DNA from 3 places in the Paraburkholderia sp. GAS33 genome. Region 2 is predicted to be linked to each of the others. Evidence: predicted binding sites of a transcription regulator. Region 2 holds the regulator's gene; each other region holds the start of a gene.

Region 1 (7,645 bases), on a different contig from region 2:
CAGAACTGCGTCATGTCCTTGTAGATCTGCTTGCCGGTCATCACGTAGACGGATTCCATGATGACAAGCAGCCAGGACAGTCCGAGCGTAAGGGGTACGAACAAAAAGTGATAAAGCGCCGTCACCGCAAACTGGAGACGCGAGAGGTCGACGACTTCGCTACCGGGCATGTTGATCACCTTGAGACGGATGCGGGGCGGGCGCGGAGAGCAGCGCCTGCGCGACGAGCGCGGGCGGCATGGACATGTTCTCCGCCATGGGATGATTGAAAAACGCGTACTTGAGCACCATCAGGAGTGCAAATTTGATGGCAAGCACGATGGCGATATCTCGCCCGAAGGTCGGTCCGCGTGCCCAGGCGGCGATTCGCGCGCGCAGGGCAGGGCGAGGCGGAGTCCTCTCGTGTAGCGTTATGGTCATGATCGGTCGATGGTTCGACTTCACACCGGTTTACCCGGCCGGATCCAGGCCGCGCAGACGGCTTGGAGAATGCATAACGATATTAAGATAGGGGCTGGCAGCGAGGAAGTTCGCGACTGTGGCATTGGGTCGCGTAGGCATGCCGTCCACGTCACTAATACAAGCAACCTTGCGCTACGTCAAGGAAATGGGGTGGGGTTGCGACGTGGTAAATGAAAAAGCCCCGCCGTCTTACGAGGGCAGGGCTGATGTCTTACAGAGCGCGGGCGAGTGTCTGACGGCGCCGAGTGCCGCCTATTTTGCGTTAAGCGTACTCGTTCAATGCGCTGCGCATTTTCTTCATGGCGCTCGCCTCGATCTGGCGAATGCGCTCGGCCGACACGCCGAATTCGTCTGCCAGGTCGTGCAGCGTCGAACCACCCGAACCGTCATCCTGCACCTGCAGCCAGCGGGCTTCGATAATCCGGCGGCTGCGTGCGTCCAGCGATTCGAGGGCGCTGGCGATGCCGTCGCTTTGCAGCTTGTCGCGTTGACGTGCTGCCAGCACGGCGGTCGGTTCGCTATGCGAATCGGCCAGATAGGCGATCGGCGCGTACGATTCCTCGCCGTCCTCCACCTGACCTTCCAGGGCGATATCGCCACCGGACAGGCGCGTTTCCATCTCGGCCACTTCCTCGCGCTTGACGTTCAGTTCCTTGGCGAGACCTTCGATCTCGTCCGGCGTGAACGCGCCCAAGCCTTGCTTGTGGCTGCGCAGGTTGAAGAACAGCTTGCGCTGCGCCTTGGTGGTGGCGACCTTCACCATGCGCCAGTTGCGCAGGATGTATTCGTGGATCTCGGCCTTGATCCAGTGCATGGCGTACGACACGAGACGCACGTTCTGCTCCGGATCGAAGCGCTTCACGGCCTTCATCAGGCCGATATTGCCTTCCTGGATCAGGTCGGCATGCGGCAGGCCATAGCCCAGATAGTTGCGCGCGATCGACACCACCAGTCGCAAATGCGACAGGACGAGGCGGCGCGCGGACTCCAGGTTACCCTGCTCGCGAAATTCGGTGGCGAACTGTCGTTCCTCCGCCGGCGTCAGCATCGGAATCCGGTTCACGGCCTGGATGTAGGCGTCGATATTGCCCAGTTGACCGGGCAGCAGCGAAGAATGCGAGAGCGCCAGTGCACCTGCCGAAGCGGCCTTAGCCGACGACGGGCTCAGAGTACTCGGAAGGGTCATTGCGTTGCTCACGTAGAAAACTCCTTTGGAATCAGCCAAAAGCTCAGTCGAACTTCGACTCCAGCGTGGATGTTAGCACTCTCAATATCCGAGTGCTAATACTTAGAGTATGTGGGGGTATCATGGTTCCCGTCTGGCTATTGAAATTTGATTTTCAATAGCATCATACGCTTTCTACGCTTTGACGGGGATGAGCGTAGGATTTGCTCTGGATGGGGGCGCCTTGGTGGACTGCCACCGGTTTTCGGCCTTTTCGAGTATTGGTCTGCTGAATTCCGGCTTTCTTCTTATGGTTTCTTGCGCCCGCGGCTTCGGGTATATGGGGTGCAGGACCGGCTTTTTCAAGGGCAATTTATGCGCGGTGGGTACCGCGATTGAAGTTGGATCGCGGCCGCGCCGCAATGTTCCTGCGTCCCCTCGACAGCCGACGTGGGGGTGGGCTTCGTATGTCGGCAGCAGCGTCTGGCGGTCTACCGGTTTTGGCGTCCTTCGCGAACGGCGGTATCAAAGAGCCCAAACCTGGTATAAATTTCAGCCAGCTATATTTGCAACGTAACTTCTAAGACCGCGGCCGCTGTCGGCCCGTCGAGGCAAAGGGGCTGAGCAATGTCCGCAAAGGTGATCGAGGCGATTCGTGGGCTCGAGCGCGACCGCTTTCGAGCGATGGTCGATGGCAACGGACCGTTGCTCGACTCGCTGCTCTCCGAGACCGTCAGCTATGTCCACACGAATGGCAAACGGGAAACGAAGCGGCAGTTCATCGACGGAATCACAGCGGGGCGCCGTCGTTATCGGCAGATCGAGATCCAGTCACAGGAGGTGCTGCCGGTGGGGCGTGAAACCTGTGTGATCGTCACGGGGCGAGCGCTCATCGAGATGGAGGCGAACAACGGCGCGTTGCTGTTCCCGATTGCCTATACGGCACTGCATGCGCAGGAAGACGGTGAGTGGCGGCTGGTCGCATGGCAGGCAACGCGTTGCGCGATCGAGTGAGGCCGGTGGGCTTCTCTCGCCGGGACGCTGGTTGAGCGACCCGTGCTCGTAGGCGCGGCAGATCGTGCCGCGCTTTCTTAAGGTTGTTGTCTGCTTTTGCGTCTGAGTTGAGCAGCCGGTTGCCGTCAGGCCGCGACTCTACGGTCGCGCTCTTGCCACGCCGCCGGATTTACCACTTCTGCCATATCTGTCCCGGCCGCCTCGTTTGTTCCGATTGCCCGGTTCACCGCGCTGACAACGGCATCCACGACCGCCGTCGCAGCTTCCGGGCTAACTCCAACGCCGTAACGGACCGCGTGCTCTCCGACCCTGCAGCCCACGAACACCGCCGTGCGCCCATCGGTGGTACGCGTGTTTTCAAACGAGATGACCTCAATCGTCTGCCCCGCAACTGCAGCGAACGCGGCGGCGACGCGCCGGGCGTGTTGCTCGTGCGGCGCATGTTGCCGGTCTTGCGGCTCGGACGGCCCACGGGGCCGATTCGCCGCCGCCACATTGACGTCGCGATCTTCCCACCGCACGGTTGAAGCGTTGACCCGCTGCGCCGGCCCTGCGGTCTCGAAGTACTCGCGGGCGAACAACGCACAGATCGCCTCACCGCTGATCTCGGCGCCACTGATATCTGTGGCGGCCTGCACCGCGTGGCTGAACTCGATCTGCACGCGGCGCGGCGGCGTGAAGCCCATGCCGCGTTCGAGCAGGTAGGTCGAGCCACCTTTGCCCGACTGGCTGTTCACGCGGATCACAGCGTCATAACTGCGGCCCACGTCGGCCGGGTCGACCGGCAGATAGGGCACTTCCCACACGGCGTCCGGCTTCTGCTGGGCAAAGCCCTTGCGAATCGCGTCCTGGTGCGATCCCGAGAACGCCGTATAGACGAGATCGCCCGCATACGGATGGCGCGGATGCACCGGCAACTGGTTGCAGCGCTCTACCACGCGGCGTACCGCGTCGATATTCGAGAAGTCGAGGCCTGGGTCGATGCCTTGGGTGTAAAGATTCATCGCCAGTGTGACGAGGTCGACATTGCCGGTGCGCTCGCCATTCCCGAAGAGACACCCTTCGACGCGATCCGCGCCCGCCAGCACGGCGAGTTCGGCGGCGGCGACCGCGGTGCCGCGATCGTTATGAGGATGCACTGACAGCACGATGCTGTCCCGGTAGCCGAGATTGCGGTCCATCCATTCGATCTGATCGGCGTACACGTTCGGCATCGCGGCTTCGACCGTAGCGGGCAGATTAATGATCATCTTCTGATCGCGCGTGGGCCGCCACGTCTGGGCGACCGCGTCGCATACCTCGCGGGCGAACGGCAGCTCGGTCATGCTGAAGGTCTCGGGCGAGTACTGGTAGATCCAGTGCGTCTGCGGCCGTGCTTGCGCGTACTGCTTGATCAGCCGCGTGCCTTCGACCGCGAGCGCCTTCACTTCGTCTTTCGACTGGTTGAAGACGATCTTGCGGAACGCCGGTGCGATCGCGTTGTACAAGTGGACGATCGCGCGCGGCACGCCTTCGAGCGCCTCGAAGGTGCGCGCGATCAATTCTTCGCGCGACTGGACGAGCACCTGGATCGTCACATCTTCTGGAACGCGCTTCTCGTCGATCAGCTTGCGCACGAAATCGAAGTCGGTCTGCGAGGCCGACGGAAAGCCGACTTCGATTTCCTTGAAGCCGATCCGGACCAGCATCTCGAAGAACTCGAGCTTTTGCGCGATGCTCATGGGCTCGATCAGCGACTGGTTGCCATCGCGCAGGTCGGTGGCCATCCAGATGGGGGCTTGCTGGATCGTGCGGCTGGGCCATTTTCGTCCGGTCAAACGGACGGCAGGGAACGGTCGGTATTTTTCAGCGGGATTGCGCAACATGATGAGCCTCGTTCGTTCTGTCGTATGCGAAGGGGCGTGGCCTCGAGCGGCTGGCGGGTTGCCACGGATGCGACCTTCGCGATTCGTCCGAACGGTAAACGGACGAATACAAACGACTGACAGGTTGTAAAAGGAACTACGGTTTGGGGTGCAACGGAACTGCGGGACTACTTTGAGGACCGGCTTTGAACCGCTGGGGCGGCCAACGCGCGGCGCTACGCCTGGCTTACGCTAGACGTAGCGATAGGGGCCGCGCTAGGCGGCCGGAGGTAATTCGGAGGGTGTTCGGAAGGGAACGCATGGGTCAAATGTATGCGAGCGGGCCGCCGCGTGTCAACCGCGGATGCGCGCAATGGATCGGTGCGCAGCCTCGCGCGAGGCGCCGTAGCGCCCGCGCGAAGCCCGTCACGCCGAGATTCGGGCGATCTCCGCGATCACGCCAATCTGCCGTTCGATCGCGCTCGGCACGGGCGCTTCGCCGCGCAGTACGGCATCGATCCACGCAGCGGTGGTAGCGGCGTCGCGTGCTTCGGGCAACTCGACTTCGGGGGCGTCTGCCGAGGAGCGCTCGGCGGCCACGCGTGTTTCGCAGATGCCGTCATGCAGCCAGTCGATCTGCACCTGCCGGCGCGTATCGGCGACGGCTTCGCCTTCTGTGCCGCGTGCGAGCAGCGCACCGCCTGCGGCCGCATCCGGATGAGTGACGAACAATTGGGTCAGGGCGTCACGATAGGGTGGATGCGTGTAGTTCACGAGCCGCAGCCCGGGCGGCGCGAACGGTTGCAGGATCTTGACGAGCGTGTGGGTGGAATTGCGCACGCCCATCCGGCGGCGCAGCGCCAGCAGGCGCGCGAGCTTCGGCGCGAGCGCGGTGATCGGCGCAAAGGCAAGGCGGCGCGAGGCGAGGCTGTCTTCGATCTGCGCATGGTCCTGCGCGTGCGCGATCTGCAGATGGGTGAAGATCTCGGCGCTGGTCACGCGGCCCGGGTCTTCAGTGACGCCGTGCACGAGTACCGGCACCCCTTCACGGGCCAGCAGCAGCGCGAGCAGCGGCACCAGGTTCGGCTGCTTGCGCGCGCCGTTGTAGCTGGGGATGGAAACCGGCCGGTAGGCGCTGTGTGCAATCTGGACCGGCTCGAACGAGGCGTGGGCGGCCGCCAGCATCGCGGCGAGCTCGTCAGCGGTTTCGCCCTTGACCCGGTACGCCAGTAGCACCGCGCCGAGTTCGAGATCGGAGACGCGTCCGTCGAGCATCGCGCTATAGAGCGCGTGCGTGTCTTCGGGCGTCAGCGCGCGCGCGCCGTTCGGGCCGCGGCCAATCTCCTTGATAAAGCGGGCGCAGGGGAAGTCGGGGACGGCGGTATCGGCGGATTCGGTCATCGGGCTTAGTGGGGCTGGGTGGCCAGGCGCGGCATTGACGGCGTCGGCCACGGTATTCAAAGGGTGTTCGTGTTGTCTGCGGCGGGATCGGTTGCGCTATTCGCAGATATGCCCGCAGCGGTATCTGTAGTGAGTATCGCATCTATGGCGTTTCCGCAAGTTGACACAGGGCTGCAAGCGTCAGCGGCTCATCTCATGCCGGGCGCCACCGCTGGGCCTCTCTGGACTGCCGGGTTCGCGCGCAGCCCGCTCCCCCTCGCGTTAAACTCAATGCTTTATTGCCGCGCTCGCGGCGCTTACTAAAGATTGGAGAACGGGATGAGTTACGTGTTTGCTCCCGCACCGGTAGTCGCGGTGCCGGTCGTCGGGTCCAGCGATCAATTCGCGGTGCGTCGTATTTACTGCGTGGGCCGTAATTACGAAGCGCACGCGCGCGAGATGGGGCACGATCCTGACCGTGAACCGCCGTTTTTCTTCAGCAAGCCCGCGGATGCCGTGGTCTATGTCGCTCCGGGCGAGACCGGCAAATTTCCGTACCCGGCCCAATCGAAGAACGTCCACTTCGAAATGGAACTGGTCGCGGCGATCGGCAAGCCGGGCAAAGACATTCCGGTCGGAGAGGCGCTGGAACATGTGTATGGCTACGCGCTCGGGCTCGATATGACGCGGCGCGATTTGCAGGCTGAAGCGAAGAAGCTGGGCCGCCCCTGGGATACCGCGAAGGGCTTCGATCACTCGGCGCCGCTCGGCCCGATCCATCCGGTTTCGAAGATTGGACAAGTCGATAAGGGCGCGATCTGGCTCACCGTCAACGGTGAAGAAAAGCAGCGCTCGGATGTGTCGCAGCTGATCTGGTCGGTGGCGGAGACGATTGCGTATCTGTCGACGCTGTTCGAACTGCAGCCCGGCGATCTGATTTTCACTGGCACGCCCGAAGGCGTCGGCGCTGTCGTGAAGGGCGACACGATGAAGGGCGGCGTGGACGGACTCGGCGAATTCAGCGTACGCGTCGTCTGAAGCTGCCGCAGGGAGGAGACAGACAAATATGAAGCTTTATAGCTATTTTCGTAGCTCGGCGGCGTATCGCGTGCGGATAGCCTTGAATCTGAAGGGGCTGCCGTATGACTATGCGCCGGTGCATCTGCTGCGCGATGGCGGCGAGCAGCTCAAGCCGGCTTATCGCCGGCTGAATCCGGATGCGATCCTGCCCACGCTCGTGGATGGCGACAACGTTTTGACGCAGTCGCTCGCGATCATCGAGTATCTGGAGGAAACGCATCCGGAGCCACCGTTGCTGCCGAAGTCGCCGGTTGATCGCGCATATGTGCGATCGGTGGCGCTGCAGGTGGCCTGCGAGATCCATCCCGTGAACAATCTGCGCGTTCTGAAATATCTGAAGCACACGGTAGGCGCCGACGACGCGACCAGGGACGAGTGGTACCGGCATTGGGTCGAGGCGGGTTTCACGACGCTCGAAGAGCATCTGGCGAGCGATTCGCGCACCGGCAAGTTCTGCTTCGGCGATACGCCGACGGTGGCCGATGCGTGTCTCGTGCCGCAGGTGTTCAACGCGCAGCGCTTCAAGATCGACCTGACGCGTTTTCCGACGATCCATCGCATTCACGATCAGGCGTTGCAGCTTGATGCGTTCGCGCGCGCGGCGCCCGGTGTGCAACCGGATGCGGAGTGAGGGGCGAGTCAATGGGCCGCTGAGCCATTGTGGCCAGGTATGGCACCAACAAAGAGGGCGCTCCGTGGA
Region 2 (7,645 bases):
GGCTGTCCAGATCCGCGGCGGCGTCCAGTGCGGCCAGTTGCGCGCGACGCGCGGCGTGTTCCTCCGGCAGCGTCTGCGGCTGCAGACGGAATTTGCGCGCGGCCGAATGCAAGGCGTCGACACGTCTTTCGATCTGGGCGAGCCGGTCGGGGTCCAGTTCGAGCCTTTGCGCGTAGTGGCTCAGCGAATAGGCAGCTTCCTGCAACTGGATTTCAGCAGGCTCGAGCGCAGCGAGCGCATCGTTTAACGCTGGATCGATTTCCGCCAGGTCGCGCAGCTTCGAGACGATCGATGCCAGATGCGTGATCATCGCCTCGTCCGACTCGGAGAGGGCGTTGAGCGCTCCCTGCACGCCTTCGATCAGGTTGGCCGAATGCGACAGACGGTTGTGTTCTGCGTTGACCTCTTCCCATTCACCCGGCTGCGGGGCGAGCTTGTCGAGTTCGGCCAGTTGCCACGCGAGCCGCTCTCGTTCGAGTTGCAGTTCGCGATCGCGCGTTTTGGCTGTTTCGACCGCTTGCGCCCGGTCGCGCCAGGCGCGCCAGGCGCGGCTCACCGCGGCAGCCTTGTCGACCAATCCTGCGTGCGTATCGAATAGCTCACGCTGCGCATCCGGGCGCATCAGTAACTGGTGGGCGTGCTGTCCGTGAATGTCGACCAGCATTTCGCCGACCTCGCGCAGTTGCGCGAGCGTCGCCGCAGTGCCGTTGATGAAGGCACGCGAGCGGCCGTTCGCATCCACCACACGCCGCAGCATGACGGTCTCGTCGTGCGAACCGGCGCCGTTTGCACCGTGCGTACTATTCGTGCCGCTCGCCGAGCCTAACGCCTGCTCGTCGAGCCACTGATCCACCTGAGCGTGCGTTTCGAATTCCGCGGTGATATCCGCGCGGGCCTCGCCGGTGCGCACGACGCTTGCATCGGCGCGGGCGCCAAGCGCGAGTGCCAGGGCGTCGATCAGGATCGATTTGCCGGCGCCTGTTTCGCCCGAGAAAACCGTGAAGCCGCTGTCGAATTCAAGGTCGAGCGCGGCGACGATGACGAAGTCGCGTATCGAGAGGTGGCGAAGCATGGAGGTCGTCTGGTAGCTTGGGTTACCGGCTGCGGCCAGGTGCTCAGGGTTAGCTCAGGATCGGCGCAGTGTTCGTTCAGGATTCAGGATTCGGGATCGGTTCAGGGCTTGATGTCGTCTTCGTGCGACGGGTATTCATTCCAGTGCAGCTTCTTGCGCAACGTCGCGTAATGGCTGTAGCCGACCGGGTGCAGGAGCGGCACGGTATGGCGTGAGCGGCGCACTTCGATCTTGTCGTTGTGTTCGAGCGCGGTAAACGACTGCATGTCGAAGTTGACGTTGACGTCGCGGCCGGAGACGATCTGGATGCTGACCTTTGAGTCGTCCGGCAGCACGATGGGGCGATTCGACAATGCGTGCGGCGCAATCGGCACCAGCACGATGCCTTGCAACTGTGGATGCAGGATTGGCCCGGCTGACGACAACGCGTAGGCGGTCGATCCAGTCGGCGTGGCGACGATCAGTCCGTCCGAGCGCTGGTTGTACATGAAGCGGCCATCCACGGCCACGTGCAGCTCCGCCATTCCCGAGAAACCGCTGCGGTTGACCACCACGTCGTTGAAGGCCAGCGCGTGGTAGATGGGGCTGCCGCCGCGCATGATGCGCGCTTCCAGCAACATGCGTTCCTCGCGCTCGAAATTGCCGCTCAGCATCTGCGGCACGAGTTCCTGCATGGCTGAAATCGGGATGTCGGTGATGAAGCCGACCCGCCCATGGTTGATGCCGATCAGCGGCGTGCGGTACGGCGCAAGCTGGCGGCCGATGCCGAGCATCGTGCCGTCGCCGCCCAGCACCACGGCCACGTCGGCGCGGGCGCCGATTTCCGCGGGGCGCAGGGCGGGGTAGTCGGTAATGCCGATCTCCGCAGCGGTGTCCGCTTCGAACACCACGTCGAAGCCGCGCCTGGCGATGCACGCGGCGAGCGCGGTCAGCGGCTCGCCAATGCCTGGCGTGTTGTTGCGCCCGACGAGCGCGACGGTCTTGAACTGACTGGTAACTTGCATGCCGGCATTACACCATAGGTGAGGGCTGAAAAGAACCGTCCGCGGCCACATGGGTGGCCGGCGCCACGCGGGCGCGCCTGTCGGGCTGCAGGCCCGTGCCGGCCGGCCTGCGCAGGATTATCGGCAGAATGATGAACTCCTCGTGACAGCGGGATGGTATGCGTTGCGTCGAACCCGCAGGTGCGGGTTCGCGCCAGGGGTTGTGCGGGCAAACCGGCACATGCAGCCCATGCCTCGCCAACGAAGGCGTGAACGCTGTTATTGTTAGCGCTCGCGGTCGTCGCGTCATTAAGCTAAACTTTTCCGTCATGCTAGATCCCCGCGCACAAACCCTCCTCAAAACGTTGATCGAGCGATATATCGCTGAAGGTCAACCGGTCGGCTCGCGCACGTTGTCCCGCTACTCCGGTCTGGAGCTGAGCCCGGCGACGATCCGCAACGTGATGTCCGATCTGGAAGAGGCGGGGCTTGTCATCAGCCCGCACACCTCGGCGGGCCGCATTCCAACGCCGCGCGGCTATCGTCTGTTTGTCGACACGATGCTCACAGTCGAGTCCGCGGCGGACGAGGAAGCGGTCACCCGTACCGTCAAGACCACGCTGCAGGCGGGCGAGCCGCAGAAGATCGTTGCAGCGGCGGCGAGCGTGCTGTCCAGCCTGTCGCAGTTTGCCGGCGTGGTGCTGACCCCGAGGCGCAGTCACGTCTTCAAGCAGATCGAGTTCATGCGCCTGTCCGACAAGCGCATCCTGCTCATCATCGTCACGCCCGAAGGCGACGTACAGAACCGCATCATGGCGACGCAACGCGATTTTTCGCCGTCGCAACTGGTGGAAGCGTCCAATTACATCAATGCGCACTTTGCCGGCCTTTCCTTCGACGAAGTGCGCCGGCGCCTGCGCGAAGAGATCGACGAGCTGCGCGGCGACATGACCACGCTGATGCACGCCGCCGTCAAGGCCAGCACAGATGAAGCTGACGCCGGCGAGACCGTGCTGATCTCCGGCGAGCGCAATCTGCTCGAAGTGGCCGACCTGTCTTCGGACATGGCGCGGCTGCGCAAGCTGTTTGATGTATTCGACCAAAAGACCAGCCTCCTTCAGTTGCTCGACGTATCGAGTCACGCCCAGGGCGTGCAAATCTTCATTGGCGGCGAGTCGAATCTCGTGCCGATCGAGGAAATGAGCGTCGTGACCGCGCCGTATGAAGTGAACGGCAAGATCGTCGGTACGCTCGGCGTGATCGGGCCGACGCGCATGGCCTACAACCGTGTGATTCCGATTGTCGACATCACCGCGCGCCTGCTCTCGCTGACGCTCAGCCAACAATAAGCGTCTGCGCCCCGGTACCGCGGCACGTTTCATTGCCTTGCCATTGCCCGCATCTCCGTCGGGCAGGAGCCCGAATTGCATGCTGCAAATGATGCGATGCGGCGCGCGGCTTGCCAATCGGCCGAATGGCCAGGTATCGGCTGCGGACCGCCCCGCTATAATGACTCTCACCTGAACCGATTTCCCGCTGTACGCGGCTAGCCCTGTTGCCTATGCGTTTCGATCTCGAGCGGCCATCGCAACCCGCCACATCTCATCGTGTTGCGGTTTTGCTGATCAATCTGGGCACGCCCGACGCACCGACGCCACGGGCCGTGCGGCGCTACCTCGCGCAGTTTCTGTCCGACCCACGTGTCGTGGAGATTCCCGCGGTCCTCTGGCAGGTGATCTTGCGGCTCCTGATCCTGCCGGTTCGCGGGCGCTCGTCGGCCAAGAAATATGCTGCGGTATGGACACCGGAAGGCTCGCCGTTACGCGTGTTCACGGAGAAGCAGGTGGAAGGTCTGCGGCATCTGCTGCAGTTGAACGGCTACACGGCGATCGTCGACTACGCCATGCGCTACGGCATGCCAGGCATCCCGGACATGCTGAATCAGCTCAAGCTGGCGGGTGCCGAGCGCGTCCTGCTGGTGCCGATGTATCCGCAATACTCGTCGTCGACTACGGCTACGGCATTCGACGCTGCATTCTCGGCGCTCAAACGCATGCGCAACCAGCTGGAAATCCGCACCATCCGCCAATATGCCGATCATCCGGCGTATATCGCGGCGCTGGCGGCGCAGGTACACCAGTACTGGCATGCCCATGGACGCCCGGATTTCGCGGCCGGCGACAAGCTGGTGCTGAGCTTCCATGGCGTTCCCAAACGTACGCTCGATCTCGGTGACCCGTATCACGACCAGTGCCAGCAAACGGGGGCACTGTTGATGCAGGCGCTCGGGCTGACAACGGTGGAGTGCCGCGTCACGTTCCAGTCGCGTTTCGGCAAGGCTGAGTGGTTGCAGCCCTATACCGCGCCGACGCTCAAGGAGCTGGGCGCGGCGGGGGTGCGCCGCGCGGATGTGTTTTGTCCGGGCTTTACTGCCGATTGCCTGGAAACTATTGAGGAAATCGGCATGGAAGTCCGCGACGAGTTCGTCCATGCGGGCGGCAAGGAGTTTTACCGCATTCCTTGCCTGAACGCCTCGCAGGCGTGGATTGCGGCGCTGGGGGAGATCGTCGCCCAGAACCTGCAGGGCTGGCCGGTGCAGGTGGCCTCCGCGCAAGGTACGGTGCCGGCGTGAGACTGGTTGACGGAATCGTTTTCAACGCGCTTGATGCGCAACTTGCGACGCCGCTTCGTACATAGGGCGCCAGACTAGCTGATGAACTACAGGATTTCGACCGAACCCGGCGCGCGCCTGCGCATCGACAAGTGGTTATGGGCAGCGCGTTTCTTCAAGACACGCTCGCTGGCAGCGGATGCCGTTGACAAAGCTCACGTAAGGATTGGCGGTGCTGCAGTCAAGCCGGCCAAGGAGGTGCGGGTCGGCGATCTCGTCGAAATCGAGATCGAACGCATCGTATGGCAGGTGGAAGTACTGGGTGTGTGCGACGTGCGCGGCCCGGCGAGTGTGGCGCAGACGCTTTATGCGGAAACCGAGGAAAGCAAGGTGAAGCGGCAGGTGGAGCAGGAGCGGCGTAAAACGTATCGCGAGCCGGCCGCCGCTTTGCACGGGCGTCCGACCAAGCGCGACCGGCGCACTATCGACAAACTTTCAGGTGGGGATTGAACAGTTGTTCCATCGTCGCGTGCACGCCGCCATATTCGGTCGTGCTGTCGTTGACGGCCCCGGACATGCAGATGGTCGTGGTTCCCGCTACGAGCACCAAGGCGACCACGGATATTGCGAAGGTCAGTTTCACGGTACTCCCCCGAAATGATGCTGGACGAACGCGCGATGAGTTAAGTGAAGTGGTATATACCAGGTTAGGGTAAACGTGCCTTCCCGGGTGGACAGCTGAAGTTTAGGTCAGTCCACGAGGCCGCTCAATCTCTATCTGATTAATGGTTGTAACGAGGCATTTCTGCCGCACTGTTGCGGTGCGAAAAGTTCCTTTTGACCGCTTGAAATCGTGCTTTGAGACCCAAACTCAGTAGGCGATGAGCGGTGGTTTGTGTGGCGTTTCTGCAACGCTCAAGCGGGCCTTTCAGAGCACCACGCGGCCGCCCTTGGCTTTAACTTTTTTACGACTTTCAGCGACATGGAAAACACGCAAGAGAATCCGACGAGCCAGAATCCCACGCCCGCCGAAGAAGCCGCGCGCCAGGCTGCCGAGGCCAACGCAGCTCAGCCGGAAGTCAACCCGGCTGAAGCTGCGCCGGCCGGCGCCGAAGCCGCGTTGGCCGAAGCGCAGACCAAAATCGCCGAGTTGCAGGAGAGCTTTCTGCGTGCCAAGGCCGAGACCGAAAATGTGCGCCGGCGTGCGCAGGAAGATGTCACCAAGGCTCACAAGTTCGCGATCGAGAGCTTTGCCGAGCATCTGCTGCCTGTAGTCGACAGCCTCGAGGCCGCCGTCGCCCACTCGTCCGACGACCTGCAGAAGGTTCGTGAGGGTGTCGAGCTGACGCTGCGCCAGTTGAGCGGTGCGCTTGAGAAAGGCCGCGTCGTGGCGATCAATCCTCCGGCAGGCGAGAAGTTCGACCCGCATCGTCACCAGGCTATTTCGATGGTGCCGGCCGAGCAGGAGCCCAACACCATCGTCTCCGTGCTGCAAAAGGGTTACGTGATCGCCGACCGCGTGCTGCGCCCGGCGCTCGTTACCGTCGCCCAGCCGAAGTAAGCCGAAGTAGACCTCAGGCATCGCTCAGGCGCTCCCGGGCAGGCATCCCCGCTATCATGGCCAACCTTCCCGTCGATTCCACGGCTTTTGCCGTGTTCGAGATGCAGGAATTGAGCGCAGAGTCGTTCGACGCCGCGCTCGAAGCGGTTCGCGATGAGGTGGCGGTGGTGTTCTTCTGGGGACTCGACTGCTTCAACTGCGAAATAGCGAAGAAGGCGATGCTGGCGCAGCCCGACGCGATTCGCGCGCTCGGGCTTAGATGGTTTCACAGCAACGTCTACGAGCACCGTGAGCTGGGCCGCCGTTTCATGCTGCATGGCGTGCCGACGTGGTTCTTCTTTCATCGTGGCAAGCGGCTTGGCCGGGCGACTGGCTGGCACGGCCTCGGGCAGTTCGAGGCGGCGGTGGCAGCCGCCCGGGGGAAGGCTGCCGCAAAGGCCGTTTCAAAGGCGATGGATGGCGTGGCCGGTACTGGCGGTTAGCCGGGGTGGCAACAAGTCGGGCAAATCCCCGGCAACGCCAATCCCGAAGCCGCAGGCGATTGAAAAAAATTAAAGACCGCATTGCATTCAAGGTCTTGAAAACGATGCAGACGCACTTATGTTGAGTGCAGGTTTGAATTGAAGGCGGGTTGCCTTGCCGCCAGATGGGCACAAGGCAACCTACCGCAGCGATCAAAGTCAGGAGATTAGTAAAAATGGGCAAAATCATCGGCATCGACCTCGGCACGACCAACTCGTGCGTGGCGATCATGGAAGGCAATTCGGTCAAGGTGATCGAAAACTCGGAAGGCGCGCGCACCACGCCGTCGATCATCGCTTACATGGAAGACGGCGAGATTCTCGTCGGCGCGCCTGCGAAGCGTCAGTCGGTCACGAACCCGAGGAACACGCTGTACGCGGTCAAGCGCCTGATCGGCCGCCGCTTCGAAGAAAAAGAAGTGCAGAAAGACATCGCGCTGATGCCGTACAAGATCGTCAAGGCCGACAACGGTGACGCCTGGGTCGAAGTGCGCGATCAGAAACTGGCTCCGCCGCAAATCTCGGCTGAAGTCCTGCGCAAGATGAAGAAGACCGCTGAAGACTACCTCGGCGAGCCGGTCACCGAAGCGGTGATCACGGTTCCCGCGTACTTCAACGACAGCCAGCGTCAGGCCACCAAAGATGCGGGCCGCATCGCCGGTCTGGAAGTCAAGCGCATCATCAACGAACCGACCGCAGCTGCGCTCGCGTTCGGCCTCGACAAGAACGAAAAGGGCGACCGCAAGATCGCCGTGTATGACCTGGGCGGCGGCACGTTCGACGTCTCGATCATCGAAATCGCCGACGTTGACGGCGAGAAGCAGTTCGAAGTGCTCTCGACGAACGGCGATACGTTCCTCGGCGGTGAAGACTTCGACCAGCGCATCATCGATTACA
Region 3 (7,645 bases), on a different contig from region 2:
CCGCTCGTAGCGAGCCCGCAAGTGAGCGAGACGCTCCGCCGGCTGCCCGCTGAACGACACAGGCGGCAACGGCCGCACCGCCAGCGCAAAATCTTCGTAGGTGACCGTGAAGCCCGGTGTGCGCTGCGAAATCAGTGCACTGAGCGCCTGATAGTGGCCGTACAGAATCGGCGAGCAGGACAGCTCGCGCAGGTTGTGCCGCGTGGTCGCTGCACGGAAATCGTGCAAGGCCTCAGTGAACACCTGACGCGCGTCAGGTTCTTCGGGTAGTTCCGCAGCCGTTAATGGCGAGACCAGCACCAAGGCATCTGCCAGCTTCTGCGCCCCGAGCCAGCCCGCCTCGCGGAAAGCCTGCGCCGCGCGCAACAGCGCAGCCGCCGCGTCGCCGCGCTGCTCGAGCGCAAGCTGCGCCTCAGCGAGCGCGAGTTCCGCGGAACGGACCGACCCGCCACGCGGGTTGGGCAGTGCGTCGAAAGAGACAGGTGATGCGGATCGAGGGATCATGGGCAGGCGACATGAACACGGACAAGCCGACGAACGCGATCACGCCGCCCGTCGGGACGCGCGACGCTTGCGACGGTCAGATCTGGACCATCTCGAAGTCTTCCTTGCGGGCTCCGCATTCGGGGCAGGTCCAGTTAATGGGAACATCTTCCCAACGCGTGCCCGGCGCGATTCCTTCATCTGGCAATCCGGCTTCTTCGTCGTAGATCCAGCCGCAGATCAGGCACATCCAGCTTCTATATTCCATTCTTGTGTCGCGTCAAAAAGAGCGTTGAAACGAGAGCCATGATGGTACCGTGTTGCCGCCCCAATGCCTAGCAATCGAAAGTCGCCACGTTGACGTGCCGCAGGCGCGCCGCAGACGAAGCTGGACAAGGCGCGGCACGATGCCCCGATTCAGTGCGCAAAGTCCTCTGCGGATGCGAAAAAACGCCCCGTTAGCGCTTTAGGCCGCATAATTGAGGCGACTGCGCCCACGCTGCGCGCTTACATACGCCTACTTCCTGCCAACCATTTTCATGCCCAGCGACACGCCTCCGATCGTTCTCACCTTCGGCCTCTCCGATCCGACGGGTGCCTCCGGCCTGCAAGCCGACCTGATGACGCTAGCCAGCATGGGCTGCCACGGCGTCAGCGTGCTGACGGGTTTCACCGTGCGCGACTCGGCAAACTGCGACGAAGTCACCGGGCTGGATCCGGAAGTCGTTGCAACCCAGGCGCGCATGCTGCTCGAAGACATGCCCATCGCCGCCTTCAAGGTAGGAGCCGCCACGCGAGCGGAAGTGGTGAGCGCAATCGCCGAAGTCGTGGCCGACTACGACGATATTCCGCTGATCCTCGCTCCCGATTTCACGCTGGACGACGAGCACGTGCTCGCCGCCGACGAACTGCGCGAAGCGATTGCCGACCTGCTCGCACCACAAACCACATTGCTTGTGGCCGATCACGCCACCCTGCTCGCGCTCGCGCAGCCGGACGGGGACGCCGAGGCGCCGAGTCTCGACGCGGCAATCTCGCACCTGCTATCGCAAGGCTGCGAATACATCCTGTCCACGGAAACCGGCACTCACCGGCTCGTCAATACGCTTTTCAGCGACGACGGCCAGTTGCGTCAGGATATGTGGGACCGTGGCCCGCACCGCATCATGGGTTTGACCGACACGCTGGGCGCTGCTATTGCAGCGTTGCTGGCCAACGGTCAGGACCCGGCTGAAGCTGTGCGCGAAGCTCAGGAGTATCTGTATCAGGCCATGCGCAACGCGTTTCGTCCCGGGATGGGGGCCTATCTGCCGGACCGGTTTTTCTGGGCCCGCAGTAGCGACGAAGAAACGCCGCTGGGTAGCGCGAAAGATGCGCCGCCGGGAGAAGCGCGGCACTAAGCGATGCGGGGCGGGGCCGGTCGCGGGCGGCCGGTACGCCCTGGATTATTTCCTGCGCTTACCTCTCAAGCTTACGCAGCACCGACTCCAGCCTTTCATGGGTTTCTGCGCGCCGCTCAAGACAGCGCCGCCGACAGCATTGGCCCGATGCCTTCTCCCCTGAGGGACATCCTCAAACTCAGCTGTTTCAAGCCCTCGCTGGGCTAGCCTCCTTTGGCACCGCCTTGCTCCCACAACAGCCAGTCAATCGTGTTACGAATCATCACGTACCCACGTTGGCACGCGGTGTTCAAGCAGAAAATTCGCACGTCCTGATTACAAACGTAATCAAACGTTACAACTGGATTGCTTATCAGCCAGTAGAATTTACGAACTGTAATGTCGCCGGCGCCCCTTATGCCACCTCGGACCCCGTCTTTTCACTCGCCTCAGCGCGATCACGCGTGCGCGATCGGTTCCTGCCGCAACGAACATTCGATTAGGCACCCCGGTCAATTGACTGGCATTGACCCCAGCGGGAATCTTTAAAGTGGACAATTCACACGCCTACGTCCGCTCCCCTTCTGACGCCAGCCCCGACCTCCCGGACACCGGCCATGGCGCTCGAACCACCCCCGAAGCAAGCAAATCCGTGGCGTCCGCCAAGCCTGCACAAGCGTTCCTGCAACGCGTCAGCGGTTCGGTAGACGTCCAGGACCGCGCGCGGATGTTCCAGCAGAAGGCCGTCACGGTCTGGCTCACCGGGTTGTCCGGGGCCGGAAAATCCACGATTGCGTATGAACTGGAACGACAGCTCATCGCCTTGGGTCACCCGTGCTATGTGCTAGACGGCGACAACGTCCGGCACGGCCTGGCCAGCGATCTCGGTTTCAGCAAAGAAGACCGGCGCGAGAATATCCGCCGCGTGGCGCATGTTGCCCAGTTGATGAACGATGCAGGTCTGATTGTGATTACCGCGTTGATTTCGCCGATGGGCGAAGATCGAGCCATGGCGCGCGAGATCATTGGGCCTGACCGGTTTGTCGAGACCTATCTCTCCGCTTCCGTGGATGACTGCGCGCGGCGCGATCCCAAGGGTCTGTATGCCAAAGCACGGGCTGGCGCAATCACGGCGTTTACCGGTGTGTCCGCACCCTACGAGGCTCCGGCCAACCCGGAGTTACGCGTGGATACCGCGACGCAGAGCAAAGACGCGAGCGTGGCGGGGATCTTCGACTATCTGCATGAGACGTATCTCCTGAAGCCCTAAATAAAAGATCCATCTGGCTTCGGAAACGAAAAAACCCGCATCGCTGCGGGTTTTCTCTTTTGGGAAGCACGCCTTACAGCGCGCCGCCCCCATGTGTTTCGATACGAGGCTCCCGGAGGAGCCCCATCCGAAATTACATGTCCATGCCCATGCCGCCCATGCCGCCCGGCATTCCGCCGCCGCCCATCGGAGCATCTTCCTTCGGCAGTTCGCAAACAGCTGCGTCGGTCGTCAGCAGGAGACCTGCCACCGATGCTGCGTTTTGCAGTGCCGTGCGCGTGACCTTCGTCGGGTCCACAACACCAGCGTCGACCAGGTCGACGTACTCGCCGGTTGCTGCGTTGTAGCCGTAGTTGCCCGTGCCTGCTGCAACTGCTGCCACCACGACGCTGGCTTCTTCGCCGCCGTTCGTGACGATCTGGCGCAGCGGTTCTTCCATTGCGCGCAGAACAATCTTGATGCCTGCGTCTTGATCGGCGTTAGCGCCCTTCAGACCGGCGATTGCCGTACGAGCGCGGATCAGTGCAACACCGCCGCCGGCCACGATGCCTTCTTCCACAGCTGCGCGCGTTGCGTGCAGTGCGTCTTCGACACGCGCCTTCTTTTCCTTCATTTCGACTTCGGTCGCAGCGCCGACCTTGATCACTGCAACACCGCCGGCCAGCTTGGCCACGCGCTCTTGCAGCTTTTCACGGTCGTAGTCCGACGTTGCTTCTTCGATTTGCGTGCGAACTTGCTTCACGCGCGCTTCAATGTTGGCACCTTCACCAGCGCCGTCGATGATCGTGGTGTTTTCCTTGCCCACTTCGATACGCTTGGCTTGACCCAGTTCAGCCAGCGTTGCCTTTTCGAGCGTCAGGCCGGTTTCTTCAGCGATAACTTGACCGCCGGTCAGGATCGCGATGTCTTCCAGCATGGCCTTACGACGATCACCGAAGCCCGGAGCCTTGACAGCAACAGTCTTCAGAATGCCGCGGATGTTGTTCACAACCAGCGTTGCCAGAGCTTCGCCTTCGACGTCTTCTGCGATGATCAGCAGCGGACGGCCAGCCTTGGCGACTTGTTCCAGAACCGGGAGGAGGTCACGAATGTTCGACACCTTCTTGTCGTGCAGCAGCACGAACGGGTTGTCGAGCACAGCAACTTGCTTGTCCGGATTGTTGATGAAGTACGGCGACAGGTAGCCGCGGTCGAACTGCATGCCTTCAACCACGTCCAGCTCGTCTTGCAGCGACTTGCCGTCTTCAACCGTGATGACGCCTTCCTTGCCGACCTTGTCCATTGCTTCAGCGATACGATCGCCGATCGACGAGTCGCTGTTTGCCGAAATCGCGCCAACCTGAGCGATTTCCTTGTTGGTCGTGCACGGCTTGCTGATCTTGCGCAGTTCTTCGATAGCTGCAGTCACAGCCTTGTCGATACCGCGCTTCAGGTCCATCGGGTTCATGCCCGATGCAACGTACTTCATGCCTTCGCGAACGATGGACTGGGCCAGGACCGTTGCGGTCGTGGTGCCGTCACCTGCGTTGTCGCTGGTCTTGGAAGCCACTTCCTTGACCATTTGCGCGCCCATGTTCTGGAGCTTGTCTTTCAGTTCGATCTCTTTCGCGACCGACACACCGTCCTTGGTGACCGTCGGGCCGCCGAAGCTGCGCTCCAGGACAACGTTGCGGCCCTTCGGACCCAGCGTGACCTTCACAGCGTTCGCGAGGATGTTCACGCCTTCAACCATCTTGGCACGGGCGGAATCACCGAATACGACGTCTTTAGCTGCCATCTTCTAACTCCTTGAATTCTTGGGATATAACCGGGTAAGTAGCGCTTTGCGCTTACTTCTGCACCACGGCCATGATGTCTTCTTCGCGCATCACGAGCAGTTCGCTGCCGTCGACCTTAACGGTCTGGCCTGCGTACTTGCCGAACAGGACGCGGTCACCAACCTTCACGTCGAGCGCGATTTGTGCGCCCTTGTCGTCACGCTTGCCCGGGCCGACTGCCAGAATTTCGCCTTGATCCGGCTTTTCTGCTGCGGCTTCGGGGATCACGATGCCCGACGCGGTCTTGGTTTCTTGATCCAGACGTTTGACGATCACGCGATCATGCAAAGGACGAAGGTTCATACATACTCCTCTCTTGATTGAGACTGAAGAACGCTGAGAAAACCCGGCTGGCTGGGCCAGCCGGCGATGTTGTTAGCACTCTCGTGCAGCGAGTGCCAATTATATGGACGGGCGGTGACAAATTCAAGAAGGATGGGGGTGGGAATTTTTTGCGGGGGTTGTCGAGATTCACTTAACTTTGAACTTTGTTCACTTAAGTTTGAACTCGTGACCTGCGCTCGGACGCGCCAACAGGGCGAACATTCCATAAAAACAATGACTTATAACCCACGTAGCCGTGCCGCAGGGTTGCGCACGCTGCTGGCCACCCAGCGATTTCTGACGACCATCGTTCCGCAAAACGTAACGACTGACATTCAATCTAGGGTAAACCCCCGGAATCGATCTCATTTCTCATCCAAGCCCGGGAAGTTCGAAAAAGATGATGCGGCTTGCGGCTATCAGGTGCAGCCGATGCACAGAGTTCTGGCAGGTGATCCAGTTCGTCTCCCTGACGGCACCCCAGTGGGAGTGTTCGAAGGTGGCTAGACCCGAAAGTAGGGAATTTACTGGACCGCCCGAAAGACGTGCTTTCTTTGAACGCCGCCCGTACTCAGCCGCCCGCCGTCGTATGTGCGCTCAATCGCGCCAAGTATGCAGACGGATGACCCATCTGTACGAAACGGCGATCGTCGCGTGTCGACCCACAGCGGACCACGGCCTTTGCCGACAGCAGACATTCAAAAGAAGAATCGGACGACGGCTATGAGGCCTCACGCAGCCACGTAAGATAGAGGAACAGCCAGCAAGCAAGACCGCTCACTACCCCAACGGGAGCAACGAGCCGGATCAGCACGCTGAATGCGAAATGTTCGTTGTCAACGCGGGGGGACAAAAAGATCATGCCCGCCCAGAGGCCCACGGACAGCACCACGCCCATAGTCGCGAAATAAAGCCAGTGCCTCGTTCCGGCTTTGTTGGCAACGATCATTCCGGCTACGTAGAAGGGGAAGAGCGGCAACGCAAAAATCGCGAGGCCCAATAGGGCAGCGCCCAGCTCAGCTCCGACAACATGAGGAATGCTAAACACAAATCCGTGCTTTGCGACGACACCAGGGAGTTGCGTACTTCCGACAATAAGGGCTGGAATAAACGTCATCGCACCCGCAGCCACGGCTATCGGATATGCGATGACTGACCGACCTAACGTGATGAATTGCCCATGCTTTGCCATTGCAACTCCAATGCGGCATTCGAAATGGTCCAGCCGACGCATCTGCGATTGTCACCAGTCTTGATGCCCATGTCGAATGCCTGTTGCTGGCCGAAGATCACCGCGAAGGATTCGACCGCAGGCGACCGAGCGGCTATAGCCACCGCAAAGGGGTCGATAGCGACTAGCCCCACCAACGCTCAGCCTCGTCGATGTGAGCGCATAGCGTATCTGCGACAGCCTTTGGCGAAGTACCCTCGTCGAATCGAAACCAGTAGTCCTTATTCGGTCCAGACGCCCCGAGTCTATGGCGCTGACGGGGATGTAGATCGTGTGCCTTGACCTTGGCTGCAGGAATGATTTTCCCCCAATGGGTCGTGATACCCTCTGCGCCGCATTGAGCTAGCTCCACGACGAAGCCCCCTCCATGGCGATCGAACTGCACCGTCAAAAGGTCAACCCGACTATCTCGTTGTCGCCGAAAATGGGGCAAAGAACCCTTGAACCCAAGCTGGCGAAGCGCGGGGACAAAACGCGCTTTCAAAGCGCTGCTCATCTCGTCACGGCTCATCGAGGTATCTCATGTGGCTGAAGCGGCCAAATTGCCGCCCGTTTTCACGGCGATTGTCAGCGATTCGGCGGCGATGTCGACTGTCTGAAAGTGGCCGATACTGTTGAAAAAGTCGCTGCCTCGCTTTTGCAATCGACAAGCAAAAAAATCGACCTCTCAGATCGACCCACAAGCCGCTCGCGAGCGTCGGTCAAGGGTAAGAAGACCCCTGAAAACCTCATGCGCGAGACGGTCATCGACTTTTTCAACAGTATCGGCCGAATTCCGACTGATGGATCTCCCCGTCTGGCGTTCATCGAACGGGCCTATGCAACGGGCAGATTACGACAATCGAGTTTCCGCCAAGCCGCCGCTCGCTCGCGGCAATGGGCCTTAGAAACGTCACTGCGTTTTTTGGTGGCCTGGGCCGGAATCGAACCGACCCATGGCACGCGAGCCGCCACAGCCCACACCGTCAGACGGTGATCAACGTCTGCTCGCCGGGTTTCATTACCGAGACCCGCAGCGAGGGCGCCACGTGCGAGGCAGCCTGGCGGTATTGCTCGCCCGCCTCGACACCCAGCACCAGCCCGTTGTGCGCATAATGCACGGGTATGCCATGGGCCCCCCCCACCCACGCACTGGCCCGTG

What was found. Region 2 encodes HrcA, which represses chaperone genes, less so after heat shock. Its sites were predicted from a motif close to TTAGCACTCNNNNNNNNNGAGTGCTAA; they were not measured.
Region 1: the regulator HrcA is predicted to act here: its motif matches at 1,721-1,747, upstream of rpoH (RNA polymerase sigma factor RpoH).
Region 3: the regulator HrcA is predicted to act here: its motif matches at 5,325-5,351, upstream of groES (co-chaperone GroES).

Annotation. Positions count from the first base shown of each region.
Region 1 covers NZ_JBNDMP010000005.1:548,643-556,287, forward strand. Annotated here, with positions in the region: gene P3T24_RS19020 (cytochrome ubiquinol oxidase subunit I) at 1-170, opposite strand, end outside; gene cydP (cytochrome oxidase putative small subunit CydP) at 160-420, opposite strand; gene rpoH (RNA polymerase sigma factor RpoH) at 725-1,660, opposite strand; partial or broken gene P3T24_RS19035 (acyloxyacyl hydrolase) at 2,072-2,211, shown strand; gene P3T24_RS19040 (nuclear transport factor 2 family protein) at 2,255-2,641, shown strand; gene leuA (2-isopropylmalate synthase) at 2,767-4,506, opposite strand; gene ybiB (DNA-binding protein YbiB) at 4,912-5,886, opposite strand; gene P3T24_RS19055 (fumarylacetoacetate hydrolase family protein) at 6,205-6,903, shown strand; gene maiA (maleylacetoacetate isomerase) at 6,932-7,576, shown strand.
Region 2 covers NZ_JBNDMP010000023.1:47,353-54,997, forward strand. Annotated here, with positions in the region: gene recN (DNA repair protein RecN) at 1-1,072, opposite strand, end outside; gene P3T24_RS37275 (NAD kinase) at 1,174-2,076, opposite strand; gene hrcA (heat-inducible transcriptional repressor HrcA) at 2,385-3,404, shown strand; gene hemH (ferrochelatase) at 3,617-4,687, shown strand; gene P3T24_RS37290 (RNA-binding S4 domain-containing protein) at 4,769-5,176, shown strand; gene grpE (nucleotide exchange factor GrpE) at 5,649-6,227, shown strand; gene P3T24_RS37300 (thioredoxin family protein) at 6,284-6,709, shown strand; gene dnaK (molecular chaperone DnaK) at 6,925-7,645, shown strand, end outside.
Region 3 covers NZ_JBNDMP010000011.1:95,816-103,460, forward strand. Annotated here, with positions in the region: gene P3T24_RS28820 (hypothetical protein) at 1-504, opposite strand, end outside; gene P3T24_RS28825 (rubredoxin) at 581-751, opposite strand; gene P3T24_RS28830 (hydroxymethylpyrimidine/phosphomethylpyrimidine kinase) at 1,023-1,883, shown strand; gene cysC (adenylyl-sulfate kinase) at 2,515-3,132, shown strand; gene groL (chaperonin GroEL) at 3,266-4,909, opposite strand; gene groES (co-chaperone GroES) at 4,962-5,252, opposite strand; gene P3T24_RS28850 (hypothetical protein) at 5,995-6,465, opposite strand; gene P3T24_RS28855 (DUF4304 domain-containing protein) at 6,629-6,937, opposite strand; gene P3T24_RS28860 (hypothetical protein) at 6,872-7,036, shown strand; gene P3T24_RS28865 (hypothetical protein) at 7,106-7,480, shown strand; gene P3T24_RS28870 (MBL fold metallo-hydrolase) at 7,470-7,645, opposite strand, start outside.